Regions from separate parts of the Streptomyces mabaensis genome, predicted to be linked through region 1. Evidence: riboswitches for the same ligand, from Rfam matches in the RefSeq annotation. Region 1 holds a riboswitch; each other region holds the start of a gene.

Evidence for each region. Region 1 has a riboswitch for cobalamin ahead of ACWV17_RS10475 (prenyltransferase/squalene oxidase repeat-containing protein). Riboswitches for the same ligand answer to the same signal wherever they lie in the genome.
Region 2: linked by a shared signal. The riboswitch ahead of ACWV17_RS04600 (ribonucleoside-diphosphate reductase subunit alpha) and the one ahead of ACWV17_RS10475 (prenyltransferase/squalene oxidase repeat-containing protein) in region 1 are both predicted to bind cobalamin.
Region 3: linked by a shared signal. The riboswitch ahead of ACWV17_RS20510 (energy-coupling factor ABC transporter permease) and the one ahead of ACWV17_RS10475 (prenyltransferase/squalene oxidase repeat-containing protein) in region 1 are both predicted to bind cobalamin.

Annotation. Positions count from the first base shown of each region.
Region 1 is NZ_JBSOPZ010000009.1:138,267-148,118, forward strand. Features, by position in the region: gene ACWV17_RS10445 (steroid 3-ketoacyl-CoA thiolase) at 1-23, shown strand, start outside; gene ACWV17_RS10450 (aggregation-promoting factor C-terminal-like domain-containing protein) at 138-599, opposite strand; gene ACWV17_RS10455 (ECF transporter S component) at 955-1,791, opposite strand; gene ACWV17_RS10460 (ABC transporter ATP-binding protein) at 1,809-3,446, opposite strand; gene ACWV17_RS10465 (energy-coupling factor transporter transmembrane component T) at 3,443-4,648, opposite strand; gene ACWV17_RS10470 (SCO2322 family protein) at 4,663-5,316, opposite strand; gene ACWV17_RS10475 (prenyltransferase/squalene oxidase repeat-containing protein) at 5,316-6,566, opposite strand; cobalamin riboswitch at 6,659-6,810, opposite strand; gene ACWV17_RS10480 (MBL fold metallo-hydrolase) at 7,155-8,204, opposite strand; gene ACWV17_RS10485 (serine hydrolase domain-containing protein) at 8,302-9,480, opposite strand; gene ACWV17_RS10490 (AI-2E family transporter) at 9,784-9,852, shown strand, end outside.
Region 2 is NZ_JBSOPZ010000004.1:28,204-38,055, reverse strand. Features, by position in the region: gene def (peptide deformylase) at 1-172, shown strand, start outside; gene ACWV17_RS04625 (D-Ala-D-Ala carboxypeptidase family metallohydrolase) at 327-1,064, shown strand; gene ACWV17_RS04620 (helix-turn-helix domain-containing protein) at 1,112-2,083, opposite strand; gene ACWV17_RS04615 (hypothetical protein) at 2,176-2,421, shown strand; gene ACWV17_RS04610 (DUF427 domain-containing protein) at 2,426-3,226, shown strand; gene ACWV17_RS04605 (ribonucleotide-diphosphate reductase subunit beta) at 3,223-4,242, opposite strand; gene ACWV17_RS04600 (ribonucleoside-diphosphate reductase subunit alpha) at 4,233-6,629, opposite strand; cobalamin riboswitch at 6,773-6,895, opposite strand; gene ACWV17_RS04595 (GNAT family N-acetyltransferase) at 6,949-7,446, opposite strand; gene ACWV17_RS04590 (YbdD/YjiX family protein) at 7,532-7,747, opposite strand; gene ACWV17_RS04585 (carbon starvation CstA family protein) at 7,744-9,852, opposite strand, start outside.
Region 3 is NZ_JBSOPZ010000022.1:35,528-45,379, forward strand. Features, by position in the region: gene gcvT (glycine cleavage system aminomethyltransferase GcvT) at 1-935, shown strand, start outside; gene gcvH (glycine cleavage system protein GcvH) at 1,009-1,386, shown strand; gene glyA (serine hydroxymethyltransferase) at 1,404-2,672, shown strand; gene ACWV17_RS20505 (L-serine ammonia-lyase) at 2,946-4,328, shown strand; cobalamin riboswitch at 4,496-4,715, shown strand; gene ACWV17_RS20510 (energy-coupling factor ABC transporter permease) at 4,746-5,459, shown strand; gene ACWV17_RS20515 (energy-coupling factor ABC transporter substrate-binding protein) at 5,459-5,845, shown strand; gene cbiQ (cobalt ECF transporter T component CbiQ) at 5,853-6,602, shown strand; gene ACWV17_RS20525 (energy-coupling factor ABC transporter ATP-binding protein) at 6,608-7,477, shown strand; gene ACWV17_RS20530 (PadR family transcriptional regulator) at 7,565-8,143, shown strand; gene ACWV17_RS20535 (tRNA-dependent cyclodipeptide synthase) at 8,320-9,045, shown strand; gene ACWV17_RS20540 (cytochrome P450) at 9,026-9,852, shown strand, end outside.

The DNA of each region.
Region 1 (9,852 bases):
GGACCATCATCCAGCGGCTGTAGACGGCCGGAAGGCCACCGTAAGACGACCGGAAGGCCCCCGTGGGGCGGCCTGCGAGGCCGGCCACGGGGGCCTGCGGTGCGACGGGTTCCGTACGGATCAGTTCTGGTGGCTGATCAGTACCACTGGTTGGCCTGCCAGAAGTTCCAGGCGCCGACCGGGCTGCCGTAGCGCTCGTTCATGTAGTCGAGGCCCCACTCGATCTGGGTGGCCGGGTTGGTCTTCCAGTCGGAGCCGGCCGAAGCCATCTTCGAGGCGGGCAGGGCCTGGACCAGGCCGTACGCGCCGGAGGAGGCGTTGGTGGCGGCCGGGTTCCAGCCGCTCTCGTGCTCCACGATGTTGCTGAACGCCTTGAACTGCGCGTCGTCCGGGATCATCTTCTTCGCAATCGCCCTGGCGTCCGCGGCGGCGGTGGCGGCCATGGGGGCCGCGGCCGCAACGGGGGCCGCGGGGGCCGCAGGAGCCGCCGCCTGGGCGGGGACCGCGGCGAACAGGGTTCCGACGGTGCCGAGGGAGACGACGGCGCCGGCGATGGTCTTCTTGCGGAGGGCGATGCGGCGGATGACGGCGTTGGACACGGAGAACCTTCCGGAGGGGACGGGGGCGGTCGCGGGCAGGCAGCAGCCACTCATGTACGTACGAGGGGATGTGCGCTGCACTCGTGCGGTGGGCGGGGGGCCCTGGCCGCCGTGGCGACGTGTCCAGTTCTAGCCGGGGCTTCGCCGGGGATGCAATCAACCCTCTTACTAGGGCCGGTCGCAGTTCGGGGGAGTGGCCCGGCGGCGGGTGTACGGCTGTTCTCCCAGGCCGCAATAGCCGCGAAAGACGAATAAATCGGGCATCTGGCCTACTAAACCGGCTCGTATGTGACGTAGGTCCTGTGGGCGGCCTCACCCGCGCCCGCCCCGGATGTCACGGTGAGCAGCGCCGGCACTACGTCCCCGTGAAGGAAACCGGGGCATCGAAGGCCGCCCGGCGGGTCGCCCGGCGCAGCGCCCTGAGGACCGTCCCGCCGAGCGTCAGGGTCAGTACGACCGTGAGCGCGGCGCGCGGCAGATCCCACCCCAGCGAGGTGGCCAGGCAGTACGCCAGGAAGCGCACCAGGTTCTCGTGCACCGGATCCCCCGGCACGAAGGAGATCCCGCTGCCGAGCCCCGGGATGTACGTCCACCCCTGCAGGTTCATCACCGTGCCGTACAACACGGACGCGCCCGCCCCGTACGCGGCGAGCAGCCACAGCTCGGCGCGGCCGCGCAACCGGTCCGGGCCCGGCAGCAGGCCCGCGCCCAGCGCCACCCATCCCATCGACAGCATCTGGAACGGCATCCACGGCCCGACCCCGCCGGTGAGCAGCGCGGACGCGAACATCGTCACCGCGCCGAGGACGAAACCGAACCCCGGCCCGAGCACCCGCCCGCTCAGCACCATCAGGAAGAACATGGGCTCCAGGCCGGCCGTCCCCGCTCCCAGCGGCCGCAGCGCGGCGCCGACGGCCGCCAGCACTCCGAGCATCGCGACGGCCTTCGCGTCCAGCCCGGAGTCGGCGATGGTCGCCACGACCACGGCGACCAGCAGCGGCAGCAGGGCGGCGAAGAGCCAGGGCGCGTCCTTGGAGTGCGCCAGGCCGGAGGCGGTGTCGGCGAGCAGCGGCCAGCCGAAGGCGACCACGCCGATCGCGCTGACGAGCGCGAGCGCGGTGACCGACCGGGGCCCGAGGCGGACGGCCCGTACGGCTCGCACAGCCCGATCCTGGCGGTCGTTTGCGAGGATCTCGGGCTTCCGGCCGGTCACAGTACGGCCCTGACCTGCGGAACGGTCAGCCACTGCTGCGGCGCGAGGATCTTCGCGACCTGCGGGGCGAACGACGGGGACGAGACGACGACCTCGGCGGTCGGACCGTCCGCGACGATCTCCCCGTCGGCCAGGATCACCACCCGGTGCGCCAGCTCGGCGGCGAGTTCCACATCGTGGGTGGCCAGCACGATCGCGTGACCCTCGGCCGCCAGCGCGCGCAGGACACCGGTCAGCCGGGCCTTCGCCGCGTAGTCCAGACCGCGCGTCGGCTCGTCGAGCAGCACCAGCGGCGGCCGGGCGGTCAGCACGATCGCCAGGGCGAGCGCCAGCCGCTGCCCCTCGGACAGATCGCGGGGGTGGGTGTCGTCGTGCACGCCAGGCCGCAGCTCGCCGACCAGCGCCCGGCACGTGCCGGGCGCGGTGCCCGCGTCCCGGTCGCCCGCCTCGCACTCGGCGGCGACCGTGTCCGCGTACAGCAGATCGCGCGGCTCCTGCGGTACGAGCCCGGCCTTGCGGATCAGCTCGCGCGGGCTGGTGCGGTGCGGGGCCGCGCCGCCGACGCGTACCGAGCCGGCGTCCGGCTTGTGCATCCCGACGAGCGTGTTGAGGAGGGTGGACTTGCCGGCGCCGTTGCGGCCCATGAGCGCGATCGTCTCGCCGGGACGTACGGACAGCGAGACGCTGCGTAGCGCCTCGACCCGGCCGCGGCGCAGCGAGAGCCCGGCGGTCTCGGCGACGGGGGCGGCCGAGGCGGACGGGGCGGCCGAGGCGGACGGGGCTGACGTGGGCGGCCCGGCGGCGCGCGGCGGGGTGAACGCGGCGAGGCGCTCGCGCAGCGGGCCCGCCTTGCGCCGCGCATCGCGTACGGACAGGGGGAGCGGGTCCCAGCCGGCCAGCCGCCCGAGCCCCACCACCGGCGGATGCACGGGGGACACGGCCATCAGCTCGGCGGGGTCGCCCATGACCGGGGCCTGCCCCGGGCCGGGGAGCAGGATGACCTGGTCCGCGTACTGCACGACCCGCTCCAGGCGGTGCTCGGCCATCAGTACGGTCGTGCCCAGGTCGTGGACGAGACGCTGGAGCACGGCGAGCACCTCCTCCGCGGCCGCCGGGTCGAGCGCGGACGTCGGTTCGTCGAGGACGAGGACACGCGGATGCGGGGTCAGGACGGAACCGATGGCGACGCGCTGCTGCTGGCCGCCGGAGAGCGTGGCGATGGGCCGGTCGCGCAGCTCGGCCAGGCCGAGCAGATCGAGCGTCTCCTCGACGCGGCGCCGCATGGTGGCGGGCGGGATGCCGAGCGATTCCATGCCGTACGCCAGCTCGTCCTCGACGGTGTCGGTCACGAAGTGGGCGAGCGGGTCCTGCCCCACGGTGCCGACGACGTCGGCGAGTTCGCGCGGCTTGTGGGTACGGGTGTCACGGCCCGCGACGGTGACGCGGCCGTGCAGCGTGCCGCCGGTGAAGTGCGGCACCAGCCCGGAGACCGCGCCCAGCAGGGTCGACTTACCGACTCCGGACGGGCCGACGAGCAGGACCAGCTCCCCTTCGGGGACGGTGAGATCGGCGCCCTGGAGGGCGGGGGCCGGCGCACCGTCGTAGGTGACGGAGACATTCTCGAACCGGATCACGCGGACTCCTTCGGCGGGAGCTGTGGCAGGGGCGCCACGAAGGCGGGCAACAGGCCGAGCAGCACGGAAGCGGCGGGCCAGAGCGGGAACTCGGGTGCGGTGAGCGGGACAACACCGGGGTGCAGCGCTTCCGGATCGTACGAACCGGCCCAGATCATCAGCGCCGCGACGGCCATCCCGGAACCGGACACCAGCCAGGCGCGCACGCCCCAGCGGTCCGGGCGGTAGCGGGTGCGTACGCTGCGCCGGCCGGCGAGCCGGAGCCCGGTGAGGGCGGCGGCGAGCCCGGCGGCGAGGACCGGCAGCCCGAAGGCCGCGCCCTCGGCGGCGAGCAGCCCGTACGAACCGGCGCACACGCCGAGCAGCCCGCCGATGGTGAGGGCGTTGGTGGTGCGGCGTACGGCCTTCGGGACCTGGGCGGTACGGCCGTACCCGCGCGCGTCCATGGCGGCGGCGGTGGCCACCGAGCGCTCCAACGCGCCCTCCAGGACCGGCAGTCCGATCTGGAGGATCGCCTTGATCCCGCCGGTCGGGCGGCCCCGGAGCCGGCGGGCGGCGCGTAGCCGGACGACGTCGGAGACCATGTTCGGCGCGAAGGTCATCGCGACGACGACGGCCACGCCCACCTCGTAGAGGGCGCTGGGCAGCGACTTGAGCAGCCGGGCCGGGTTGGCGAGGGCGTTCGCCGCGCCCACGCAGATGAGGAGGGTGGCCAGCTTCAGGCCCTCGTACAGCGCGAAGACCAGCCCCTCGGCGGTCACCCGGCCACCGATGCGCACGCCCTGCGCCCAGTCGGGGAGCGGGACTTCGGGCATGGTGAAGAGGGTGTGCGCGCCGGGAACGGGGGAGCCGAGGAAGACGGCGAAGACGAGGCGGATGGCGATGACGGCGAGGCCGAGCTTGACGAACGCGCCGTACGAGCGGGCCCAGGGGGCGTCGGTGCGGCGGGAGGCGACGACGTAGCCCGCGACGCCGATGAGGAGGCCGAGAAGGAGGGGGTTGGTGGTCCGCGAGGCGCCGGCGGCCAGCCCGAGCGCCCACAGCCACCACGCCCCGGCATGCAGGGCGTTGCTACGGCCGGCCTCGGGCGCGCGGAGTCGCTGCCGGCGGGGGCGGCTGTTTCCGCTGCCGCCGGCGGCCCCGACCCCGGCGGGGGGCGGAAGATCCGGGCCCGGGTTTCCCGCGGGTGCGGTGTGGGGCATCGGTACGCGCCCGGTCAGCCGCGGCCGCCGCGACGGCGGCGGGACTGCCATACGCCTGCCGCGCCGAGCGCGAGTACAGCCGCGAGGCCCGCGAGCAGGCCCGCGGACGGGCCGTCGTCCTCAGCCGCGTCATCCGGCACCGGGGCAGGCGACTTCTGCGCGTCGCCCGACACCTGCTCGCCGCAGCCCGCCTTCGGGTAGCCCGCGATCGCGCACAGCAGCGCGTCGCTGTTGTAGCGCAGCGGCTTCGCGACCGCCGCCAGCGCTTCCGCGCTCGTCGCGTCCGCGCCGACCCGCGCGCACGCCGTACGCGGCCCGGGCGGCGTCTCGCCATCGGGCGCGTCCGCCTGCGTACCGAAGTCGATGACCAGCGCGACGCGCTTGCGGCCGTCCTGCGTGGGGGTCTTGCCGCAGATCGCCTCGAAGTCCGCGGCTCCGCGCGGCTGCGCGGAGTCCTGAGAGTCCTCGCTGACCGAGAAGCGGAAGCCCTGGACGTCGCCGTCGGCCGGCCTCGCCACCGAGGGCCCCTGGGTGGCGTACTTCCACGCCCCGGCGTCCCGCTCCCAGAACGACCAGTAGCGGTATCCGGCCGCCTGGGCGGACCCCGCGCCCAGCACGCCGAGAAGGGTGCCGAGCGCGAGGGCGAAGGCGGCGATCCGGGTCCGCATCACGCCTGCTGCTGGTTCTTCTTGTTCCGGCCGCTGATCAGGAAGCCGATGCCGATACCGGCGACGGCGCCGACCCCGACGATCCACCAGACGCTGACCCCGGAGTCGTCGGTGTCCTTCTTCTCCGCGGCGGGCTTCGCGGCGGCCTCGGGGGCCGGGCCGGTCGCGTTCAGCTGCTGCACGAGGTCGGCGCCGCCGAACGCGCGCGGGTCCGTGCCGGTCGCGTGCGCGGCGAGCACCAGCGTGCCGAGGCCCGCCGGGTTGTCATTCGCCCACTCCGCGGAGTTCTGCTGCAGCCAGCCGAGCGGTCCGGCCGCCGCGTCCTTGTGCTGGCCGGCGGCCAGCGCGATGACCGCGTCGGCGGTGTTGCCGATGTCGGGGGTGGGCTGGTCGGCGCCGGGCGTGAGGGCCGTCAGGTGCTGCCCGTCCTTCTTCAGCGTCGCCGCGAGGTAGCCCGCGGCGCCTGCCGCGGCCGTCTCGGCGGTGACCTTGCCGGCGCCCGCCTTGCAGTCCAGCGGTGCGACGGCGGTGTCGTCCTTGCCGAGCGGCTCCACGACCAGGCCGCTGCCGAGTCCGGCGAGCGCGGCGGCCGCGGTGGCGTCGCCGTTCGCGGCGAGCTTGCCGGTCTTGTCGGGCTGGTACGCGAAGGAGCCGCGCTCGGCCGGCTTCGCGGCGTCGCAGCCGAGCTGGAAGGACACCAGCCCGTCGTACGCCGACCTGCCCTTCTTCGACTTCACCTCGGCCGGCTTCTCGTCCGCCGCGGCCAGCGCGCCGATGACCACCGCCGTGGAGTTCGCGTCGCTCGGCCCGCCTGGCATGTAGCCCCAGCCGCCGTCGTCGTTCTGTACGGACTTCAGCCAGCCGACGCTCTTCTTCACCGCGTCCGCGTGCCCGCCGAGCGCGGCCAGGGACTGCACGGCGACGGCGGTGGAGTTGCTGTCCACCATCGTCTTGGCGTCGCAGGCCTTTGTGGCGTCGGCGCGGAACGCGGCGAACGCGCCGTTCGCGCACTGCTGCCCGGTCAGCCAGTTCACGGCCTGCTTCGCGGGTGTGACCCCGACCGTGTCCTGCGCGAGCATGGCTATCGACTGGCGCCAGACGCCGTCGTACGTCGGGTCCTTCTTGCCGTACAGGCCGGCGGGGATCACCGGCGCCGGGGCCGGGGACGGCGCTGCGAAGGCGGTGGGGGCAGCGGCCACGCAGAGTACGGCGGAAGCTGCGAGCGCGGCTGCGCTGCGGCGAACGGTCATGGCGGGCGGTGCCTCTCCACTGGGGAGCCGGAAGCAGGCACGCGCAGGTACCAGGCTCCGGCTCCGTATACCTCGACGGTGCCGGCCACCGGGGACTTCCGGCGGCACGAGCCGGTCACGTCCGACAGGGCAGTCCGACTCACCGCCGGCGAGGGCGGCTCACGGTTGCGGGGTCAGCGCCGGATTTGCACCGGCTTCCCCCTGTACGACGTGATGACGACGGGCTCACTCTACCGGCCCGTAGCAACCCGCCCGCGGGGCGGGACCGGGGTCGTGGCCCTGTCAGGACTGCGGCCGGGACCGAAGCCGACGCCCCCGGCTCTCCGCGACGCGCAGCGCATCGGCCAGGCATTCCGACAACCGGCGGGCTGCGAAACGCAGTTCGTCGACCGTGGATGTGCTGTCCATGAGCAAGTGGCGAGCGAGGGTGAGGACTTCGCTACCCATGCCAAGTTGCACGGCCTCTATCTGGTCGGCACGCGCGTCTGGCCACGCCTGCGTACCTCTTCGCATACGGACCGCACCGCGAAGCGGGCCCATCAGGAACCCCACCAGCCGCAGGCGGAGCGACGAAGACATGCGCGAACCCTACCGACACGCCTGTACGGCCCGGTACGTGACCGGGGTGCTGCCCGGGACCGGTTCCGCCCGGCCCAGTTTCACCAGGCGGCGCAGATGGGCCTCCGCCTCCGAGACCGCGATGTTCCTTGAGCCGTACGGGATCTGCTCCCACGGGCGGTTCCACTCCATGCGCTCCGCGAGCTGCCAGGGCGTGAGCGGGGTGGTGATCAGGTCCAGGAGCCCCTGGAGCCGTTCCTCGTGGTGGGCGAGCAACTCCCGTACCCGGGCGGGGGCGTCGGTGAACGCGTGCTGGTGGGCCGGGAGGACCTCGGCGGGGGCCAGGCGGCCGATGCGTTCGAGGGAGTCGAGGTAGTCGCCGAGGGGGTCGGTGACCCTGGTGTCCTCCGGGTCCTCGTACAGGCCGATGTGCGGGGAGATCCCGGGGAGCAGGTGGTCGCCGGAGAAGAGCCGCCCGTTGCCGGGGAGGTTCGCCGGGTGGTCCTCCTCCAGGTGCAGGCAGACGTGGCCGGGGGTGTGGCCCGGCGTCCAGATGGCGCGCAGCCGGCGTCCGGCCAGGTCGAGGAGTTCGCCAGGGATAATCTCCCGGTCGGGGAGGGCGGCGCGCAGCCCCGGCAGGGTCCGCATCCGCCCGGACGCGCGGGCGGCGCGCAGCGGGGCGGTGTGCTCGTCGGGGGCGCCGGCGGCGGCCAGTTTGGTGGCCAGGTAGTCGAGCCAGACGCCGGGCTCGGCGGTGCGGGTGCGCTGGATGACCTCGGTGTCGGCCGCGTGCATCGCGATCCAGGCGCCGGACGCGTCACGGACCTGCCCGGAGAGCCCGTGGTGGTCGGGGTGGTGGTGGGTGATGACGACGCCGTGGATGTCGGCGATGTCCACGTCGAGCGCGGTGAGTCCGGCGACCAGGGTGTCCCAGGAGGTGGGATCGTCCCAGCCGGTGTCGATCAGCACCGGGCCGCGGTCGGTGTCGAGCAGGTGGACGAGGGTGTGGCCGAGCGGATTGTCCGGGATGGGGACCTTGATGCTCCAGACGCCTCCACCGTGGTCGGACACCTGGGTCATGGGCCCCTCATCTCTCCGGCGGCACAGCCATGAGGGTCACTATAACTAGAACTGGTTCCAATGGTCGCCCAAGTCGACCATTTGATCCGTACTGCGGTCAGTCGGCCTTCAACGGCCGGTCCGGAGCGATGTGGTTGGCGATCGATGCCAGGAGCGGGGTGGTGAAGTTCTTCGCGGCGTTGCTGCCGATTCCCTGGGTCCCGACCGTCGCGATCGCGATCTTCTTGGACGGCAGGTAGGCGACCGTGGCCTGGTAGCCGGCGAATGACGGGTTCTGCAGGAGCCAGCTGTTCTGCACCGCCACTCCGAGGGCGTAGTCCGTCGTCGGTGACAGCTTGGACACGGGGGTGATCTGTGCTCGGTGAGACTCGGGCGTCAGTAGCTTCCCCTCGCCCAGCGCCGCCATCGTCTTCCCCAGGTCCTCCAGCGTTCCCGTCATGACCGCTCCCGGTGCCAGCGTCCATGACGGGTCCCAGTAGGTGGAGTCCTCGAATACGTCCCGTTCGTTGTCGAAGGCATGCAACACCGGGGGCGTGATATCGGCTGTGGACGGGTTGTCGGTCCCGGTCAGGCCGAGGGGCTTCAGGATGTCGTTCCGCATCACCTCCGCCAGCGGCTTCTTCTCCACCTTCGAGATGATGTCACCCAGGATCACCCAATTGGCGTGCGAGTAAACGAAACCCGTTCCCGGAGGTTTCACGAGGGGCTTGGAGACGGAGATCTTCACCAGTTCTTCCGCCGTCCACTGCCGGAACGGATTCTTGTACAGATCGGCCAGGAATGTGCGGTCCTGGACGTAGTCCGAGTATCCGGAGGTCGTGGAGGCCAGCATCTTCAGCGTGATCTCGTCCGCGTGCGGGAGGTCGGGGCGCCACCGGGAGATCTTGTCGCCGAGCTTGACCTTGCCCTCGTCCACCAGCTTGAGCAGTTCGGTCGTCAGATAGGGAATCGCGACCGCGCCGATCCGGAAATGCATGTCCGTCGAAACGGGGACTCCCGTCATCGACTCCCCTGAAGCGACGGTCGAAACTCTTTCCCCGTTGACCCACACTCCCGCGATGGCTGCGTTGAGTTTGTATTTCTTCAGGGAGTCTTCGACCTGCTTCCTGATGAAGTCGGCGGTGCCGGCCGGAATGCAGGTGCCGCCTCGGGAGACCTGGCCGGACGGACATGGCTTCGGCGCGCTCTCGGCATCAGCGGTGACGCAGCCCGCCAGGCAAGTGCCCATGAGCAGGTGCAGGCACATGAGGAGGACTGTCCTGGGTCTGCGTCGCACGGTGGAGCCTCCATACAGGGTCGAAGGCTGCGATTCCCCCGTGTCGCAATTGCGGGCCTCGTTTCGCATGCTAACCGTCGGTGTCGGCCGCCGCGCTTCAGCAGCGGCCCGGGTGCCTTCGGGCGAATGTGACGCCTGGCGCGTGGGGTGACGGGTTCCTGGTGGTACGAGCTAGGGATGCCCAGGCAACCGGACACGCGGCGCACGAACCCGGACCCCGGCGCGCCGTCCGCGGCGCGGCGGAACCTGATCCGCGCGGCGTCGCGCCAGGCACGGCGCCGGGCACCGCGCGGCATGAACCGTATGCCCGCCCGGCAGTCGGGTGAAGGCGTGGGGCCGGCGTCGGGGGGCGAGGGCCGGGTGTTTCCGGCA
Region 2 (9,852 bases), on a different contig from region 1:
CAACCCGATCAAGGTCCGGGGCACCGGCTACTTCGCGCGCTGCCTGCAGCACGAGACGGACCACCTGTACGGCTACCTGTACATCGACCGGCTGTCGAAGCGGGACCGCAAGGACGCCCTGCGCCAGATGGAAGAGGGCACGCCGCGCTACGAGACGGTCCCGAACGCCTGATCGTCACACCTGCACGCACGCACCGGCACGGCCCCGCACGGGCATTGGCACGGCGCCATTGGTCGGACAAATGACCGGTGGCGCCGCCCTGTTGACGCGCGTCGCACGGACCGTCAGTCTCGGCCCTGTTGCCCTTTCCCGGTGTGGAGGTGCCATGTTCGGACGCACGGTGAGATTTCTGCTCAGCTTTGTCATGGTCATGATTGCCGCCTTGGCCGGTACGGTCGCCACCGCCGGCACCGCGCATGCCGACGGTTGCTACACCTGGTCCCGGACCCTCTCCCAGGGCTCCTCCGGCGCCGACGTCAGCCAGCTGCAGATCCGGGTCGGCGGCTATCCGGGGTACGGCGCCGTGCTCGCCGTCGACGGTGCCTACGGTCCCGCCACCACCGCCGCGGTCAAGCGGTTCCAGTCCGCGTACGGGCTGCCGGCCGACGGGGTCGCCGGGTCCGCCACCTTCAGCAAGCTCTACGCCCTCCAGGACGACGACTGCACGCCCGTCCACTTCACGTACGCCGAGCTGAACGACTGCAACTCCACCTGGTCCGGCGGGGCCGTGAGCGCTGCCACCGCCAAGTCCAACGCCCTGCGCACCATGTGGAAGCTGGAGGCGCTGCGGCACGCACTGGGCGACCAGCCCATCACCGTGACCAGCGGCTTCCGTTCGTACGCCTGCAACAGCGCGGTCGGCGGGGCGTCGGACAGCCGCCATCTCTACGGCGACGCCGCCGACCTGGGCGCCGGACCGCACTCCCTGTGCACCCTCGCCAAGCAGGCGCGCAACCACGGCTTCAACGGCATCCTCGGCCCGGGCTACCCGGGCCACGGCGACCACACCCACCTCGACCACCGGGGCAGCCGGTTCTGGTCCGCGTCGAGCTGCGGCATCTGACCCGCGGCATCTGATCCGGGGCGCCTGATCCGCGGCCCGGCGGCGCGTCAGGCCGCTTCCGCCGGGCCCCGGAACGTACGGCGGAAGGCGTTCGGTGTCGTGCCGAGCGTACGCAGGAAGTGGTGGCGCAGCGCCGCCGCGTTGCCGAAGCCCGATCGCCCGGCGATCGCGTCCACCGTGTCGTCCGTCGCCTCCAGCAACTCCTGTGCCAGCAGCACCCGCTGGCGCAGGAGCCAGCGGTACGGCGTCGTACCCGTCTCCTGGAGGAACCGCCGGGCGAAGGTCCGGGGCGACATGTGCGCCCGGTCCGCCAGCTGCTCCACGGTGATCTCGGCGTCGAGGTGCCGCTCCATCCACGCCAGTACCTCACCCACCGTGTCGCACGCCGTGCGCGGCAGGGGCCGCTCGATGTACTGCGCCTGGCCGCCGTCCCGGTGCGGCGGCACCACCATCCGCCGGGCGATCGTGTTGGCCACCTCCGGCCCGTGCTCCTGCCGCACGATGTGCAGGCACGCGTCGATCCCCGCCGCCGTCCCGGCCGAGGTGATGACCGGGCCGTCGGCGACGTACAGCACGTCGGGATCGACCAGCGCCCGCGGATTCCGGCGGGCGAGCTCGGTCGCGTGCATCCAGTGGGTCGTACACCGCCGGCCGTCCAGCAGCCCGGCCGCGCCGAGCGCGAAGGCCCCGGTGCAGACGCTCAGCACCCGCGCCCCGCGGTCCACGGCCCGGCGCAGGGCGTCGAGCAGGGGCCCGGAGTACTCCCGCGGGTCGTCGCGAGGCCGGTCGGCCGGCACCGCGATGAGATCGGCCGACTCCAGCCGGTCGAGCCCGTACGGCACGGAGAGGCCGAAGGCGCCCGACCGTGCGTTCAACGGCCCCGGCTCCGCCGCGCAGAGCGCGAAGTCGTAGACGGGCAGTCCCTGATCACTCCGGTCGGAGCCGAAGACCTCGCAGATCACCCCGAGCTCGAATGGGGAGACTCCGTCGACCACGGCCACCGCCACGTTTTTCAGCATGGAGCCAGTGTGGCACGGATGTGGCAGTAATTCGATGTTCCATGACAGTCCTGCCACTGACGTGTTCGCGTCCGGACGACGACAGTGGAGCCATGAACACCTTCCTGAACCTCCTCCTCGTCGTCACCGTCCTCGCGCTGCTGGCGGCGCCCTCGCTCATCGGACACCTCCACGACCGCCGGATCGACAGGCAGCTGAAGGCAGCCGCCGCACCGCGGCCGCGTGCGCTCGCGGTGACGTACGCGCAGGATCGACGTAGGGGGCAGAGCGCGAGCCGCAGTGAGCACGGCGGACGGAGGCCGGACCGTGAGTACGTCACCCGAGAACGAGCCGCGTAACACCGTGCAGGTCTCCCGCCGCGCCCCGCTCCCGACCCGCGGCATCACCTGGGAGCCCAGCGAACGCTGGGTGCGCGGGATCAAGGGAGAGGTCACCGTCGTCGACAGCCGACGGCCTCTCCTCGTGTGGGAGCCGGGCAGGCCGGTGCCGCTCTACGCCTTCCCGGAGGACGACGTCCGGATGGACCTGCTGCGGCCGGCGGCGCAGCCCCCGGCCGGGCGGCACTCGGGACCGACGGTCTTCTACGACCTCGAACTCGGCGGTGAGGTCACCGGGAACGCGGCGTGGTCCCTTCCCGGTGAGCTCGCCGGACACATCGCGTTCGCGTGGTTCGGCCGGGACGTCCTCGACCACTGGTACGAGGAAGAGACGGAGATCTTCGTACACCCGCGCGACCCATACCAGCGGGTCGACGCGATGCCCAGCAGCCGGCATGTCCGGGTCGAGATCGAGGGCACGCTCGTCGCCGACACCCGGACACCGGTGCTCCTGTTCGAGACGCATCTGCCGGTGCGCTACTACCTCCCTCGCGAGGATGTCCGAATCGACCTGCTCACCCCCACCGACATGAGCACCCGCTGTCCGTACAAGGGCGTTGCCACGGAGTACTGGTCATGGGCGGGCAGCGGCCGGGTTCCGCCCAACGTGGCGTGGAGTTATCCGGATCCGCTGCCCGCCGTGCACGAGATCAGGTCCCGTGTCGCCTTCTACAACGAGGCCGTCGACCTCGTCGTCGACGGGGAGCGGCTGGAGCGTCCGGTCACGTACTTCAGCAGGCGGCTCTCCCGTCCGGACAGCGCCTAGAAGTCGTCGTCGAAGCCGACCGTGCCCTCGACCGCGACCTGGTACGCCGACGGCCGGCGCTCGAAGAAGTTCGTCAGCTCCTGCACTCCCTGAAGCTCCATGAAGGAGAACGGGTTCTCCGAGCCGTACACCGGTGCGAAGCCCAGCCGCGTCAGGCGCTGGTCGGCGACGCACTGCAGGTACTCGCGCATGGAGTCCGTGTTCATACCGGGCAGTCCGTCGCCGCACAGATCGCGGCCGAACTGGAGCTCCGCCTCGACGGCCTCCTTGAGCATGTCGGTGACCTGCTGCTGAAGGGCGTCGTCGAAGAGCTCCGGCTCCTCCTTGCGGACGGTGTCCACGACCTCGAACGCGAAGTTCATGTGCATGGTCTCGTCCCGGAAGACCCAGTTCGTCCCCGTCGCCAGCCCGTGCAGCAGCCCCCGGGACCGGAACCAGTACACATAGGCGAACGCGCCGTAGAAGAACAGGCCCTCGATGCACGCCGCGAAGCAGATCAGGTTCAGCAGGAAGCGGCGGCGGTCGGCCTTCGTCTCCAGGCGGTCGATCTTCTCTACGGAGTCCATCCACTTGAAGCAGAACTGGGCCTTCTCCCGGATCGACGGGATCTCCTCCACCGCGTCGAAGGCGGCCGCCCGGTCGTCCGGGTCCGGGAGGTAGGTGTCCAGCAGCGTCAGGTAGAACTGGACGTGCACGGCCTCCTCGAAGAGCTGGCGGGAGAGGTAGAGCCGCGCCTCGGGGGAGTTGATGTGCTTGTAGAGCGTCAGCACCAGGTTGTTGGAGACGATCGAGTCACCCGTCGCGAAGAACGCGACCAGCCGGCCGATCATGTGCTGCTCACCCGGGGAGAGCTTGGCGAGGTCGGCCACGTCGGAGTGGAGGTCGACCTCCTCCACCGTCCAGGTGTTCTTGATCGCGTCCCGGTAGCGCTCGTAGAAGTCCGGGTAGCGCATGGGGCGCAGGGTCAGTTCGAAGCCCGGGTCGAGCAGGTTCTTGTCACTCATGATTACTGGCATGCCTCGCAGGACTCGGGGTTCTCAAGGGAGCAGGCGATCGCGTCCGCCTCGGGGGCGGCCTGCTGGACGGGGATGGTGGCCGCGACGGTCGCGGCGGGTGCCCCGGCGGCGCGGGCGATGCGCGTCGCCGGGCGGGAGCGCAGGTAGTACGTCGTCTTCAGGCCCTTCTTCCAGGCGTACGCGTACATCGAGCTGAGCTTGCCGATGGTGGGCGAGGCCATGAAGAGGTTCAGCGACTGGCTCTGGTCGAGGTACGGCGTACGGGCCGCGGCCATGTCGATCAGCGCGCGCTGCGGCAGCTCCCACGCGGTGCGGTAGAGGCTGCGGATCTCCTGTGGGATCCAGCCCAGGCCCTCGACCGAGCCGTTGGAGTCGCGCAGCGCCTCGCGGGTCTGCGCGTCCCAGAGCCCGTGTTGCTTCAGGTCGTTGACCAGGTAGGCGTTGACCTGGAGGAACTCACCGCTGAGCGTCTCGCGCTTGAAGAGGTTGGAGACCTGCGGCTCGATGCACTCGTACACGCCGGCGATCGACGCGATGGTCGCGGTCGGGGCGATGGCGAGCAGGAGCGAGTTGCGCATGCCGGTCTTGGCGATCCGGGCGCGCAGCGCCGCCCAGCGCTCCGGCCAGGTGACCTCGACGCCGTAGTGGTCGGGGTGCAGTACGCCGCGGGCGGCCCGGGTCCGGGACCAGGCGGGCAGCGGGCCGTTGCGCTCGGCGAGGTCGCAGGACGCCTCGTACGCGGCGAGCATGATGCGCTCGGCGATCTTCGTGGAGAGTGCCTGCGCCTCCGCCGAGTCGAACGGCAGCCGCAGCTTGAAGAAGACGTCCTGCAGGCCCATCGCGCCCAGGCCCACCGGGCGCCACTTGGAGTTGGAGCGGCCGGCCTGCTCGGTCGGGTAGAAGTTGATGTCGACGACCCGGTCGAGGAAGGTCACGGCGGTACGGACGGTCTCGTCCAGCCGCTCCCAGTCGATCTCACCGGACGGCAGGACGAACGCGCCCAGGTTCACCGAGCCCAGGTTGCAGACCGCCGTCTCGCCGTCGTCCGTCACTTCGAGAATCTCGGTGCAGAGGTTCGAGGAGTGGACGACCTGGCCGGGCTCGGCGGTCTGGTTGGCCGTGCGGTTCGAGGCGTCCTTGAAGGTCATCCAGCCGTTGCCGGTCTGGGCGAGCGTACGCATCATCCGTCCGTACAGCTGGCGGGCCGGGACGGTGGTGCGGGCCAGGCCGTCCGCCTCGGCCCTGCGGTAGGCGCGGTCGAACTCCTCGCCCCACAGGTCGACCAGCTCGGGCACGTCGGCGGGAGAGAACAGCGACCAGTCGGCGTCGGCCTCGACGCGGCGCATGAACTCGTCCGGGATCCAGTGCGCGAGGTTGAGGTTGTGCGTACGGCGGGCTTCCTCGCCCGTGTTGTCGCGCAGCTCCAGGAACTCCTCGATGTCCGCGTGCCAGGTCTCCAGATAGACGCAGGCCGCGCCCTTGCGCCGGCCGCCCTGGTTGACCGCCGCGACCGAGGAGTCGAGGGTGCGCAGGAACGGGACGATGCCGTTGGAGTGGCCGTTGGTGCCGCGGATCAGCGAACCGCGGGAGCGGATACGGGAGTACGACAGGCCGATGCCACCCGCGTGCTTCGAGAGCCGCGCGATCTGGTGGTAGCGGTCGTAGATCGAGTCGAGCTCGTCCAGCGGCGAGTCCAGCAGATAGCAGGAGGACATCTGCGGGTGGCGGGTGCCGGAGTTGAAGAGCGTGGGCGAGGAGGGCAGGTAGTCCAGCCGGCTCATCAGCCGGTAGAGCGCGGCGACTTCGTCGGCCGAGCGCGCACTCTCGTCTTCTGCGAGTCCCGCCGCCACCCGCAGCATGAAGAACTGCGGCGTCTCGATGACCTGGCGGGTGATCGGGTGGCGCAGCAGGTAGCGGCTGTGCAGGGTGCGCAGGCCGAAGTAGCCGAAGCGGTCGTCCGCCCCGTCGGCGAGCGCCATGTCGACCAGCGTGTCCAGCCGGTCGGCGTGCGTCCGGACGAAGTCGGCCGTACGGTCGGCGATCAGGCCCTCGCGGTGTCCGACGGCGACCGAGGCGGAGAACGACACCGCGCCCTGCCCCGCTGCCTCGTCCGCGATGGCGAGGGTCAGCAGCCGGGCGGCGAGCTGCGAGTACGCCGGGTCCTCGGAGATGAGACCCGCGGCCGCCTCGGTGGCCAGGCCCCGCAGCTCGGCCTCGTCCGACCGCGCGTTGCGGCCGCGCAGCGCGGCCGCGGCGACCCGGCCCGGATCGGTGTCCGGCAGATCGGCGGTGAGGTCGGTCAGGGTCCGCAGAAGTGCGGTCCCCGGCCCGTCGGCAACCTGTTCGGCAACCTGTGCTGACGCAGGACCGGCTGGCGCGATGGTCACGGGGGTGCTCTCCCTCGCTCGGCTCGGGGCCGCGGGGGGAGCGGAGGCGCCCACGGGCGTATGCGGCCGGCACAGGGCAGCACACCACGCGGCGTCCACCGGCCCATCCGCGAGGCCCGGACGTATCGGCACCCGGAACGGTCGAACCGGATGCACCGTCGGCAGGTCTTCGGACTCCTGGACGCGCGAACGCGCACCAATGCACCGTTGCGGGACAGTTCCGGATTTCCACCGGATTCCCCTGCGGCGACAGCGAGCATGAGCATACATGTGGGGGCGGGTTGATGCGTCACCCCCCACATGTTGTGTCGTGGACCCCCTACAGCTCCAACTCGTAGGTGAGGAGCGGAAGGTCCGGTATCGGCTCCCAGTCCCGCTCCGGCGTGCGGACGAAGCCCAGCCGTTCGTAGATCCGGTGGGCTCCGCGCATGGCGGGCGTGGTGGACAGGACCAGCCGCGCCACCCCGTCGATCGCTCGCGCCCGCTCGATGCACGCCCGTACGAGCGCCTCGCCCGCACCGCGCCCCCGTCCCGCGCGGGCGACGGCCAGCATCCGGAACTCCGCCTCGCCCTCCCGCGCGATGTCGGCCCACGCGCTGCCGGGCGGCGCGAAGGTCACACTGCCCAGCAGCTGTCCCTCGCGCACCGCGACGAGGACCTCCGCGTTGCGCGCCCGCCGGGCCACGTCCCGCAGGACGTGGAGGTAGTCGTCGTCCTCCCCGAAGTCCAGCAGACCGTCCCCGAGATACGCCTGTGCGGTGATCTCACCCAGCTCCTCGTACTCCTCGGGCCGGGCCTCCCTGATCGTGATGTCCATGTTCCGAAGTGTGCCGCAGGGGTACGACAACGGGCCGCCGTGTTTCCCCAGGGGGGATCACGGCGGCCCGCTTCCGTTCGGGCGCTCAGCAGCAGCGGAAGCCGTCCCGGGGGTCGGCCTCCCGCGCGTCCGTACGGCTGCGCTCGAACTCGCGCCGGGTCATGACCTCGGCGGCCGGGTCGCAGGACCGGGCGTGGGCGACGTACCTGTCGTACACCGCCTCGCCGGACACCTCGCGCACGTACCAGCGGATCCAGTGCACGGCCCGCCCGAACCTGGTCAACGTAGTCGGGGCGCTCATGCCGGGCCGGATCCCGCGGGGACGGTGTCCTTGCGGAGACCGCCGTCCGGGCCGAGTCCGGCCGCCGCGAACTCGGCCTTCTCCTCCTGGGTGGCGAGCAGGCTCGCCGGTGCGAGGAGCTTGGACTCGGTGTACGGGACCTCGGCGAGCCTGACGCCCTCCGGGTTGCTGATGGCCCGGAAGCAGACGCGTGCCGCGTCCGCGATGACCACGACGATGAGGACGGCGAAGAGCACCGAAAGCACCCCGTCGACGGTGGCGTTGGTGACCACCGTGTGCATGTCGTCCATCGTCTTGGCGGGCGGCAGCACCTTGTCGGCGTCGATGCCCGCCTGGAACTTCTCGCGCTGGGCGAAGAAGCCCACCTTGACGTCGTCCGAGAAGATCTTCTGCCAGCTCGCGGTGAGCGTGACCGCGACGTCCCAGGCGAGCGGGACGGCGGTGACCCAGGCCCACTTGAGCCGGCCGGACTTGACCAGCAGCGTGGTGCACACGGCCAGGGCCACGGCGGCGAGCAGCTGGTTGGCGATGCCGAACAGCGGGAAGAGCTGGTTGATTCCGCCCAGCGGGTCGTGCACGCCGACCCACAGGAAGTAGCCCCAGCCGCCGACGACCACCGCGCTGGCGAACCAGACGCCCGGCTTCCAGCTGACCTGGCGGAACGGCTTGTAGACGTTGCCCAGCATGTCCTGGAGCATGAAGCGCCCGACCCGGGTGCCCGCGTCCACGGTGGTGAGGATGAAGAGCGCCTCGAACATGATCGCGAAGTGGTACCAGAAGGCCTTCATCGCGGTGCCGCCGACCACGGCCGAGAAGATCTCCGACATACCGAGCGCGAAGGTCGGCGCACCACCGGTCCGCGACAGCAGGCTGGCTTCCTCGACGTCCGCGGCGGCCTTCGCCAGCTGCTCGGGGGAGATGCTGAAGCCGAGGTTCGCCACCGCCGTGGAGGCGGACTCGACGGTCGTGCCGACGACGCCCGCGGGGGAGTTGATGGCGAAGTACAGGCCCGGGTCGATGATGCATGCCGTGATCATCGCCATGATGGCGACGAACGACTCGGTCAGCATGGCCCCGTAGCCGATCATCCGGACCTGGGTCTCCTTCTGGATCATCTTCGGGGTCGTGCCCGAGGAGACCAGGGCGTGGAAGCCGGAGAGCGCGCCGCACGCGATGGTGATGAAGACGAAGGGGAACATCGAGCCGGCGAAGACCGGTCCGTCCCCGCGGCTCGCGAACTCGGTGACCGCGTCCATCTTCAGGGTCGGCAGAGTGAGCGCGACGCCCAGTGCGAGCAGCACGATCGTGCCGATCTTCATGAAGGTGGAGAGGTAGTCGCGCGGTGCGAGCAGCATCCACACCGGCAGGACGGAGGCCAGGAAGCCGTACACGATCATCCAGATGACGAGCGTGCCCTTCTCCAGCGTGAAGATCCCGGCGAGCGAGGAATCGGCGACCCAGCCGCCCGCGACGATGGCGAGCAGCAGCAGCGCCACGCCCACGACGGAGACCTCGGTGACCTTGCCCGGCCGCAGGATGCGCAGGTACACGCCCATGAAGAGGGCGATCGGGATGGTCATGCCGATGGAGAAGACGCCCCACGGCGAGTCCGCCAGGGCGTTGACGATCACCAGGGCCAGTACGGCCAGCAGGATGATCATGATGGCGAAGACCGCGACCAGCGCGGCCGCGCCGCCGAAGGGCCCTATCTCGTCCCGCGCCATCTGGCCCAGCGAGCGGCCGTTGCGGCGGGTGGAGAAGAAGAGCGTCACCATGTCCTGGACGGCGCCGGCGAAGATGACACCCGCGACGATCCAGATCGTGCCGGGCAGGTAGCCCATCTGGGCAGCGAGGACGGGACCGACCAGCGGTCCCGCGCCGGCGACCGCCGCGAAGTGGTGCCCGAAGAGCACGCGGCGGTCGGTGGGGTGAAAGTCGACACCGTTGTCAAGGCGTTCGGCGGGGGTCGCCCGCGTCTTGTCGACCTTCAGTACGCGGTTGGCGATGAAGCGGGAGTAGAAGCGGTACGCGATGGCGTACGAGCCGAGGGCGGCCGCGAGCATCCAGGCGGCGGAGACTTCTTCGCCGCGGGAGAGCGCGAGCAC
Region 3 (9,852 bases), on a different contig from region 1:
AAGCCGCGAACTGCCTGGACTACGCCCTGGTGGGCAACATCGGCAGTGTCGCCGTGGGCCGCGCCCGCTACACGATGATCTGCCAGGAGGACGGCGGCATCCTCGACGACCTGATCGTCTACCGCCTCGGCGAGACCGAGTACATGGTCGTCGCCAACGCCTCCAACGCCCAGACCGTGCTGGACGCGATCACCGCCCGCGCCGAGGACTTCGACGCCGAGGTCCGCGACGACCGTGACGCGTACGCGCTCATCGCCATCCAGGGCCCCGAGTCCCCCGGCATCCTGAAGTCGCTGACCGACGCCGACCTGGACGGGCTGAAGTACTACGCCGGCCTGCCCGGCACGGTCGCCGGTGTCCCCGCGCTGATCGCCCGTACGGGCTACACCGGCGAAGACGGTTTCGAGCTGTTCGTCGACCCGCAGCACGCCGAGAAGCTGTGGCAGGCCCTGACCGAGGCGGGCACCCCCGTCGGCCTCGTCCCGGCCGGACTGTCCTGCCGCGACACGCTCCGCCTGGAGGCGGGCATGCCGCTGTACGGGCACGAGCTGACCACCGCGCTGACGCCGTTCGACGCGGGCCTCGGCCGGGTCGTCAAGTTCGAGAAGACCTCCAACGACGGCAAGTTCGTGGGCCGGGCGGCCCTGGAAGCCGCCGCCGAGCGCGCCGCGACCAAGCCCCCGCGCAAGCTGGTCGGCCTGATCGCCGAAGGCCGCCGGGTGCCCCGTGCCGGCTTCGCCGTTGTCGCCGACGGCAAGGTCGTCGGCGAGGTCACCTCGGGCGCGCCCTCCCCGACGCTCGGCAAGCCGCTCGCCATGGCGTACGTGGACGCCGCACACGCCGAGCCCGGCACCTCCGGCGTGGGCGTCGACATTCGCGGTACCCATGAGCCGTACGAGGTCGTGGCGCTCCCCTTCTACAAGCGCCAGAAGTGACCTCGCACACGCGCGTCTCACTCTTCAAGACATCAGTCCAACATCACTCCCCCGCATCCAGGAGAATCAGGCCATGAGCAACCCCCAGCAGCTTCGTTACAGCAAGGAGCACGAGTGGCTGTCGGCCGTCGAGGACGGCGTGTCGACGGTCGGCATCACGGAGTTCGCCGCGAACGCGCTCGGCGACGTCGTCTTCGCCCAGCTGCCTGAGGTGGGCGACACCGTTGCCGCCGGCGAGACCTGCGGCGAGCTGGAGTCGACCAAGTCCGTCAGCGACCTGTACTCCCCCGTCTCCGGTGAGGTCACCGAGATCAACCAGAACGTCGTTGACGACCCGTCGCTCGTGAACACCGCCCCGTACGAGGAGGGATGGCTGTTCAAGGTGCGCGTCTCCGACGCGCCGGACGATCTGCTCTCCGCCGACGAGTACGCCGCCCTCTCCGGCAACTGAGACCCCCAGGGACCGTGATGTCTTCGAAGTCGCTTCTGAACACCTCCCTCCATGAGCTGGACCCGGACGTCGCCGCCGCTGTCGACGCCGAGCTCCACCGTCAGCAGTCCACCCTCGAAATGATCGCTTCGGAGAACTTCGCTCCGGTCGCGGTCATGGAGGCCCAGGGCTCCGTTCTGACGAACAAGTACGCCGAGGGCTACCCCGGCCGCCGCTACTACGGCGGCTGCGAGCACGTCGACGTGGTCGAGCAGATCGCGATCGACCGCATCAAGGCACTGTTCGGCGCCGAGCACGCCAATGTCCAGCCCCACTCCGGCGCCCAGGCCAACGCGGCCGCGATGTTCGCGCTGCTGAAGCCGGGCGACACGATCATGGGTCTGAACCTGGCCCACGGCGGGCACCTGACCCACGGCATGAAGATCAACTTCTCCGGCAAGCTCTACAACGTGGTCGCCTACCACGTCGAGGAGACCACCGGACAGGTCGACATGGCCGAGGTCGAACGGCTGGCCAAGGAATCCCGGCCGAAGCTGATCGTCGCCGGCTGGTCCGCCTACCCGCGCCGGCTGGACTTCGCCGCCTTCCGCCGGATCGCCGACGAGGTCGGCGCCTACCTGATGGTGGACATGGCCCACTTCGCCGGCCTGGTGGCCGCGGGCCTGCACCCCAACCCGGTACCGCACGCCCACGTGGTCACCACCACCACCCACAAGACCCTCGGCGGCCCACGCGGCGGCGTGATCCTCTCCACCCAGGAACTGGCCAAGAAGATCAACTCCGCGGTCTTCCCCGGCCAGCAGGGCGGCCCCCTGGAACACGTCATCGCGGCCAAGGCGGTCTCCTTCAAGGTCGCCGCGTCCGACGAGTTCAAGGAGCGCCAGCAGCGCACCCTGGACGGCGCCCGGATCCTCGCCGAGCGCCTGGTACAGCCCGACGTCACCGAGCACGGCGTCTCCGTCCTGACCGGCGGCACGGACGTCCACCTGGTGCTCGTCGACCTGCGCAACTCCGAACTGGACGGCCAGCAGGCCGAGGACCGGCTCCACGAACTGGGCATCACGGTCAACCGCAACGCCATCCCGAACGACCCCCGGCCGCCGATGGTCACCTCCGGCCTGCGGATCGGCACGCCGGCCCTGGCCACCCGCGGATTCGGCACCGAGGACTTCACCGAAGTCGCCGACATCATCGCCGAAGCACTCAAGCCGTCATACGACAGCACCTCCCTCAAGGCCCGCGTCACGGCCCTCGCCGCCAAGCACCCGCTGTACCCGTCACTGTGAATCGGTGACATTGCTCGACCCCCGTCGCCATGAGCCCCGCACGAGCCCGTTGATCTGACGGATTCACCGTAGGGCGGCGACGCGATGGCCCGGCCTGAGTTGTCCACAGGCCGGGCCATTCGTATGACCGGACGGACAGCGGTACCTCCCCGACACTCGGCCGAGGCATGCCCGTCACCCATTCGCGTTAGGCTCGTCTTCTACAAACACTCCTTACCGCACCGCACCCGCACCCGCACCGCCCACCACGAGCAGACAAGGGAGTCCGCCACCGTGGCCATCTCCGTCTTCGATCTTTTCTCCATCGGTATCGGTCCGTCTTCGTCGCACACGGTCGGTCCGATGCGGGCGGCGCGGATGTTCGTCGGCCGGCTGAAGAAGGACGGTCTGCTCGCGCAGACCGCCGCGGTGCGGGCGGAGCTGTTCGGCTCGCTGGGCGCCACCGGGCATGGTCACGGCACCCCGAAGGCGGTGCTGCTGGGCCTGGAGGGCCACTCGCCCCGCACGGTGAACGTCGAGACGGCGGACGACGAGGTCGAACGGATCCGGCAGACCGGCCGGCTCCGCCTGCTGGGCGCGGAGATCGGCGCGGCGCACGAGATCGAGTTCGACGAGCCGAACCAGCTGATCCTGCACCGCCGCCGCTCCCTCCCGTACCACGCGAACGGCATGACCCTGTTCGCGTACGACGCGTCGGGCACACCACTGCTGGAGAAGACGTACTACTCGGTGGGCGGCGGCTTCGTCGTCGACGAGGACGCGGTGGGCGAGGACCGGATCAAGCTCGACGACACCGTGCTGAAGTACCCCTTCCGCACCGGTGACGAGCTGCTGCGGCTGGCCTCGGAGACCGGTCTGTCCATCTCCGCGCTGATGCTGGAGAACGAGAAGTCCTGGCGCACCGAGGAGGAGATCCGCGAGGGCCTGCTGGAGATCTGGCGGGTCATGCAGGCGTGCGTGGCACGCGGCATGTCCCGCGAGGGCATCCTGCCCGGCGGGCTGAAGGTCCGCCGCCGGGCGGCCACCACGGCCCGCAAGCTGCGCGCCGAGGGCGACCCGACCGCCCTCGCGATGGAGTGGATCACCCTGTATGCGATGGCCGTGAACGAGGAGAACGCGGCCGGCGGCCGGGTGGTGACCGCCCCGACCAACGGCGCCGCCGGGATCATCCCGGCCGTCCTGCACTACTACATGAACTTCGTGCCCGGCGCCGATGAGGACGGCGTGGTGCGGTTCCTGCTCGCCGCGGGCGCCATCGGCATGCTGTTCAAGGAGAACGCCTCCATCTCGGGTGCCGAGGTGGGCTGCCAGGGTGAGGTCGGCTCGGCCTGTTCGATGGCGGCCGGCGCGCTGGCGGAGGTGCTGGGCGGCACCCCGGAGCAGGTGGAGAACGCCGCGGAGATCGGCATGGAGCACAACCTGGGCCTGACCTGCGACCCGGTCGGCGGCCTGGTGCAGATCCCGTGCATCGAACGCAACGGCATGGCGGCGGTCAAGGCGGTCACCGCGGCGCGGATGGCGATGCGCGGCGACGGCAGCCACAAGGTCTCCCTCGACAAGGTCATCAAGACCATGAAGGAGACCGGCGCGGACATGAAGGTCAAGTACAAGGAGACCGCCCGCGGCGGCCTCGCCGTCAACGTCATCGAATGCTGAGCGACGCGCGACAGCGGACCCGTCAGCCACACCTCGGCGCGTGATCCCGTGAACGCCTGAACGCATGATCATCTGGACATGTGAACACGTGAATGTTTGACCCGATCCCCGTCAGGCGCGCCCTTGTCGTGCGCCCGTGCGCGGGTTGTCGCAGGTCGTCACGCCCACTAAGGTCACAGGGCCTTGGTGTTCGGGAAACCGGTGCGGTACCGGTGCGGCCCTCGCCACTGTGATCGGGTAGTCCGACTCCACCCTCCGGGGAGCCACTGGACCACCGCGGGAGACCGCGGAGTCCGGGAAGGCGGAGTCGGACGGCACATTGCCAGTCCGGGGTGGACCCCAGGACCCCCCGTCAGCCAGGAGACCGGCCAGGGCGCGTTGTCCATCCACGAGGTGCTGGAGAGGGTCTACCCAACCATGCATATAGCCGAGGGGTTTCTGCCCCCGCTGCACGCGGCCGCCTGGGGCGCCGCGTCAGCTCCGTTCGTCGTCCACGGAGTCAGGGCCCTGACCCGTGAGGTCAGGGCCAACCCCGAGAGCACCCTGCTGCTCGGTGCCTCCGGCGCCTTCACGTTCGTTCTGTCCGCGCTCAAACTGCCCTCCGTCACGGGCAGTTGCTCCCACCCCACCGGAACCGGTCTGGGTGCGATCCTGTTCAGACCGCCGATCATGGCGGTGCTGGGCACCATCACCCTGCTGTTCCAGGCCCTGCTGCTGGCCCACGGCGGACTCACCACGCTGGGGGCCAACGTCTTCTCGATGGCCATCGCGGGGCCCTGGGCGGGTTACGGGGTGTACCGGCTGCTGCGGCGCTTCGACGTGCCGCTGATGGTCAGCGTGTTCTTCGGTGCCTTCGTGGCCGACCTGAGCACGTACTGCGTCACCAGCGTGCAGCTGGCGCTCGCCTTCCCCGACCCGGCGACCGGACTCCTGGGCGCACTGGCCAAGTTCGGCGGGATCTTCGCCGTGACCCAGATTCCGCTGGCGGTCAGCGAGGGTCTGCTGACCGTGCTCGTCATGCGGCTGCTGATCCAGTCGAGCAAGGGCGAGCTGACACGGCTCGGGGTCCTGCTCCAGGGCGCGCAGCCCGGGCAGAAGAAGCCCGGGCAGAAGAAGGGGGCCGTGGCCTGATGAGCCGGAACGCGAAGATCAACTCACTGCTGCTGCTCATCGTGGCCGCACTCGCCGTACTGCCGCTCGCGCTCGGCCTCGGGGACGGCAAGGAGGAGCCGTTCGCCGGAGCCGACGGGCAGGCGGAGGCCGCCATCACCGAGATCCAGCCGGACTACGAGCCGTGGTTCACCCCGCTGTACGAGCCGCCGTCCGGTGAGATCGAGTCGGCGCTGTTCTCCTTGCAGGCGGCGCTCGGCGCGGGCGTACTGGCCTACTACTTCGGGCTGCGCAAGGGCCGCAAGCAGGGCGAAGCCCGCGCGGCGGCAGCCACGGGAGCGGCGGCAGCCACGGCCGGGGAGCCGGGCGAGCAGCCCGCCCGCCGGCCCGCCGGCCCGACGTCGTAACCGGCGGATGCTGCCGATCGACGCGGCGGCGCACAGCAGTCGCTGGCGCCGCCGCCATCCGCTGGAAAAGGCCGTCCTCGGTCTCGGGCTGACCGTTTCGGCGGTCTGCCTGCCGCCCTGGCCGGGTGCGGTGATCGTCGGCGCCGCCACGCTCGCCGTGCTGCTCGGCCCGGCCGGGGTCGCGCCCCGCCAGCTGTGGCGGGCGTACCGCATTCCGCTCGGGTTCTGCGTCACCGGCGCGGTACCGCTGCTGTTCCAGGTCGGCGGTACGGGCGGCCTCGTGACCCTCGCACCCGAAGGCGCGGCGCACGCCGGGCAGTTGCTGCTGCGGACCTCGGCGGCCTCGCTCGGCGTGCTGCTGTTCGCCTTCACCACTCCCGTCTCCGATGTGCTGCCGCGGCTGGTACGCGCGGGCGTCCCCGCGCCCGTGGTGGACGTCGCCCTGGTGATGTACCGGATCAGTTTTCTGCTCCTGGACGCCATCACCCGGATACGCCAGGCGCAGGCCGCCCGGCTGGGCCACACCACCAGGGCGGCCACCTGGCGTTCGCTCGCCGGCTTGGGCGCGACGGCTTTCGTCCGGGCCTTCGACCGGGCGGAGCGCCTTCAGTCGGGGCTGGCGGGCCGCGGCTACGACGGCACCCTGCGCGTCCTGGTCCCGCCGGCGGTGCTCTCCTGGCGGTTCCTGGCCGCGAGCGGCGCGCTGCTGGCGGGGGTCACCGCCCTCACGCTCGTACTCGAAAGGCTCTCCCTGTGACCAGAGTGACCACAGCGTCCGCACGGCCCGCCGTGGGGGCGCCCGTCGTGGAGCTCCTCGCGGCTGGTTATGCCTACCAGGACGGCCCGGCCGTACTGAGCGGCGTCGACTTCGGGATCCGCGAGGGCCGTTCGCTGGCCCTGCTCGGCCGCAACGGCAGTGGCAAGACCACGCTGCTGCGGCTGCTGAGCGGCGGACTGCACTGCGCGTCGGGCGAACTGCGGCTGGAGGGTGCGCCCGTGGCGTACGACCGGGCCGGACTGACCCGGCTGCGGACGACCGTTCAGCTGGTGGTGCAGGACCCGGACGACCAGCTGTTCGCCGCCTCGGTCGGCCAGGACGTCTCGTTCGGTCCGATGAACCTTGGCCTGCCGGAGGCCGAGGTACGCGACCGGGTGGCGGAGGCGCTGGAGGCCCTGGACATCGTGGCCCTGCGGGACCGGCCGACGCACCTGCTGTCGTACGGGCAGCGCAAGCGGGCGGCGATCGCGGGCGCCGTGGCGATGCGGCCGCGGGTGCTGATCCTCGACGAGCCCACGGCCGGTCTGGACCCGCACGGCCAGGAACGGCTGCTGGAGGTGCTGGAGCGGCTGCGCGAACTCGGCACCACCGTCGTCATGGCGACGCACGACGTGGACCTCGCGCTGCGCTGGGCGGACGACGCGGCGGTGCTGGCCCCGGACGGGCTGCACACCGGGCCCGTCGCCGAAGTGCTCGCCGACCAGGGGCTGCTGGACGCCGCCCGGCTGCGCCGGCCGTGGGGTATGGCGGCCGCGGAGGTGCTGCGGGCGCACGGACTGCTCGGCGGGACGGACGCCGGGCCGCGCACCCCGGAGGAGCTCGGTGGCTGGGCGACGGCGGTACGGGGGACCTGATCGGCCCGCACCCGCCGGACCTGCCGGGGCCTGTCGGGCCCTGATCCGCCGGACCGGCCCTGAGCGCGCGGTACCTAAGATGCCTCCATGTCACTCCCGCACGCGATCCTCACCGCCCTGCTCGAAAAGCCGTCGTCGGGGCTGGAGCTGACCCGCAGGTTCGACCGGTCCATCGGGTACTTCTGGTCGGCCACGCATCAGCAGATCTACCGGGAGCTGGGCAAGCTGGAGCAGGCCGGCCTGATCCGGGCCCTCCCCTCCGAGCAGCCCGCACGCGGGCAGAAGAAGGAGTTCGAGGTACTGCCCACGGGCCGCGCGGAACTCGCCCGCTGGGTCGGCGAGAGCCAGGACCCGAAGCCCATCCGGGACCCGCTGCTGCTGCGGCTGCGCGCCGCGGCGGTGGTCGGGGCCGACGGGCTGGAGGCCGAGGTGCGGCGGCATCTCGCCCTGCACCGCAGGCAGTCGGCGACGTACGCGGCCATCGAGGAGCGCGACTTCCCGCCGGGCCGGAACGCGGACGAGGACCGGTTGCGCCGTCTGGTGCTGCACGGCGGGGTCGCGCTGGAGAAGTTCTGGCTGGAGTGGCTGGAGGAGGCGCTCGCCGAGCTGACGGACATGGCGGCGGCGCGCGAGAGCGGCGACATCCCGGGCGGCACAAAGGCATGAATTCAATTACCGTTCCGTAATGCGGAAGTGACACAGAATCGCCCACAAGCTCAATTCCAGCCAATCTCATGACGCTCTTGTCACGCTCCGCCGACGACCGATAACTTCATGCCGTTGCCGCCACACCAGGAGCGCAGGGCTCCCAGGGACAAGCGGCCTCAAGGGCGATCACAAAAGTGACGATCACAGCTGACTCATTCGAAGTTCTGCCCTTCACCCCCGCCTGCCGCAGCATCTGGGACGAGGGCGACCACGTACTCATCGGCGTAAGCCCGGGCAACAGTTACTTCAGCGCGGAGCGCATCACCTCTCTCGCCCGCTGGGCGAACTCCCGCTTCGCCCAGGTCGATTTCGTCTATGCCGATCTCCACGTGGACCGGATGTTCGCCTCCTTCGGCTACACCCAGGAGCACGCGGCCCGCCGCGCGGCCAAGGAGATCAAGGCCGTACGCCGACGGATGCTGCGGGGCGTAGAGGAGGCCGGCCCCCCACTCGGGGACACCCGGGTGAGGGCGCTTTCGGAGTTCTCCGGAAACCGCGTCTATCAACTCCTCCACCGACGCGTCCGCCATTTCATCGAAACGGACGATGAATTCCGGAAGGGCTGCGAGGAGATGGCCGAGTTCTTCCTCGGCACCAAACTCGACGACGGACAGTCCATCACCGAGGAACAGCGGCAGGTCTGTTTCGACTACATGGCGGCGGAGCTTCCGTTCTTCCTGGACACCCCGAGCATTCTGGACGTGCCGTCCTCGGTGTCCTGTTACCACGTACGAATGCCGCTGACCGACGTGCTCTACGGGCGCGGTGGCGGCCTCCGTGCGACGCGCAACCAGGCCTATGCCGTGGTGCGTCCCGGAGAAACCGGAAGGAATGATGTCGATGTCCGACGCGCAGCCTGAACACGGAGACCTCCTCGACTTTCCGCTGTCCCGCCGCGGCGACGTCCTCCCGGAGGAGTGCACCTGGCTGCGCGTGAAGCGGCCGGTGACCCGGGTCCGTACCCTCACCGGCGACAGCGCCTGGCTGGTGAGCAGTTACGCACTGGCCAAACAGGTCCTGGAGGACGAGCGGTTCAGCCTCAAGGACACGGCGAACGCCGGGGTGCCGAGGCAGTACGCCCTGACGATCCCGCCCGAGGTCGTCAACAACATGGGCAACATCAACAGCGCGGGCCTGCGCAGCGCGGTGATGAAGGCACTGAACCCGCGCGCCGACGGACTGCAGGAGTGGCTCCGGGGGGCGGCCGACGAGCTGATCGACGGCCTCCTCGCCGAGGGCCCGCCGGCCGACCTCCGGGCGGGGTTCGCCGACCCCTTCTCGGCGGCGCTGCACTGCAAGGTCATCGGAGTGCCGTTCGCGGACTGGCGCCGGCTGATGTCGGGGCTGGACATCGCCTTCATGACCAGTGCCGAGACCTTCGACGGCTCGGCACTGAACTGGTACAAGGACCTCGGCTACATGGTGGAGCAGCTCAACGCTCCGGAAGGCCGGCGTTCGGGCCTGCTGGGCAAGCTGGCCGCGCTGCGGGAGGACCCGGAGTCGGCGCACCTGACCGACGAGATGCTCGCCACGGTCGCGGTGTCGCTGTTCGGCGCGGGCGCGGTGTCCACCTCCGCGTTCCTGGTACTGGCCGTCCTCGCCCTGCTCCAGCGGCCCGAGCTGATCGGGTACCTGCGCACGCACCCCGAGCGCATCGGACGGGCCGT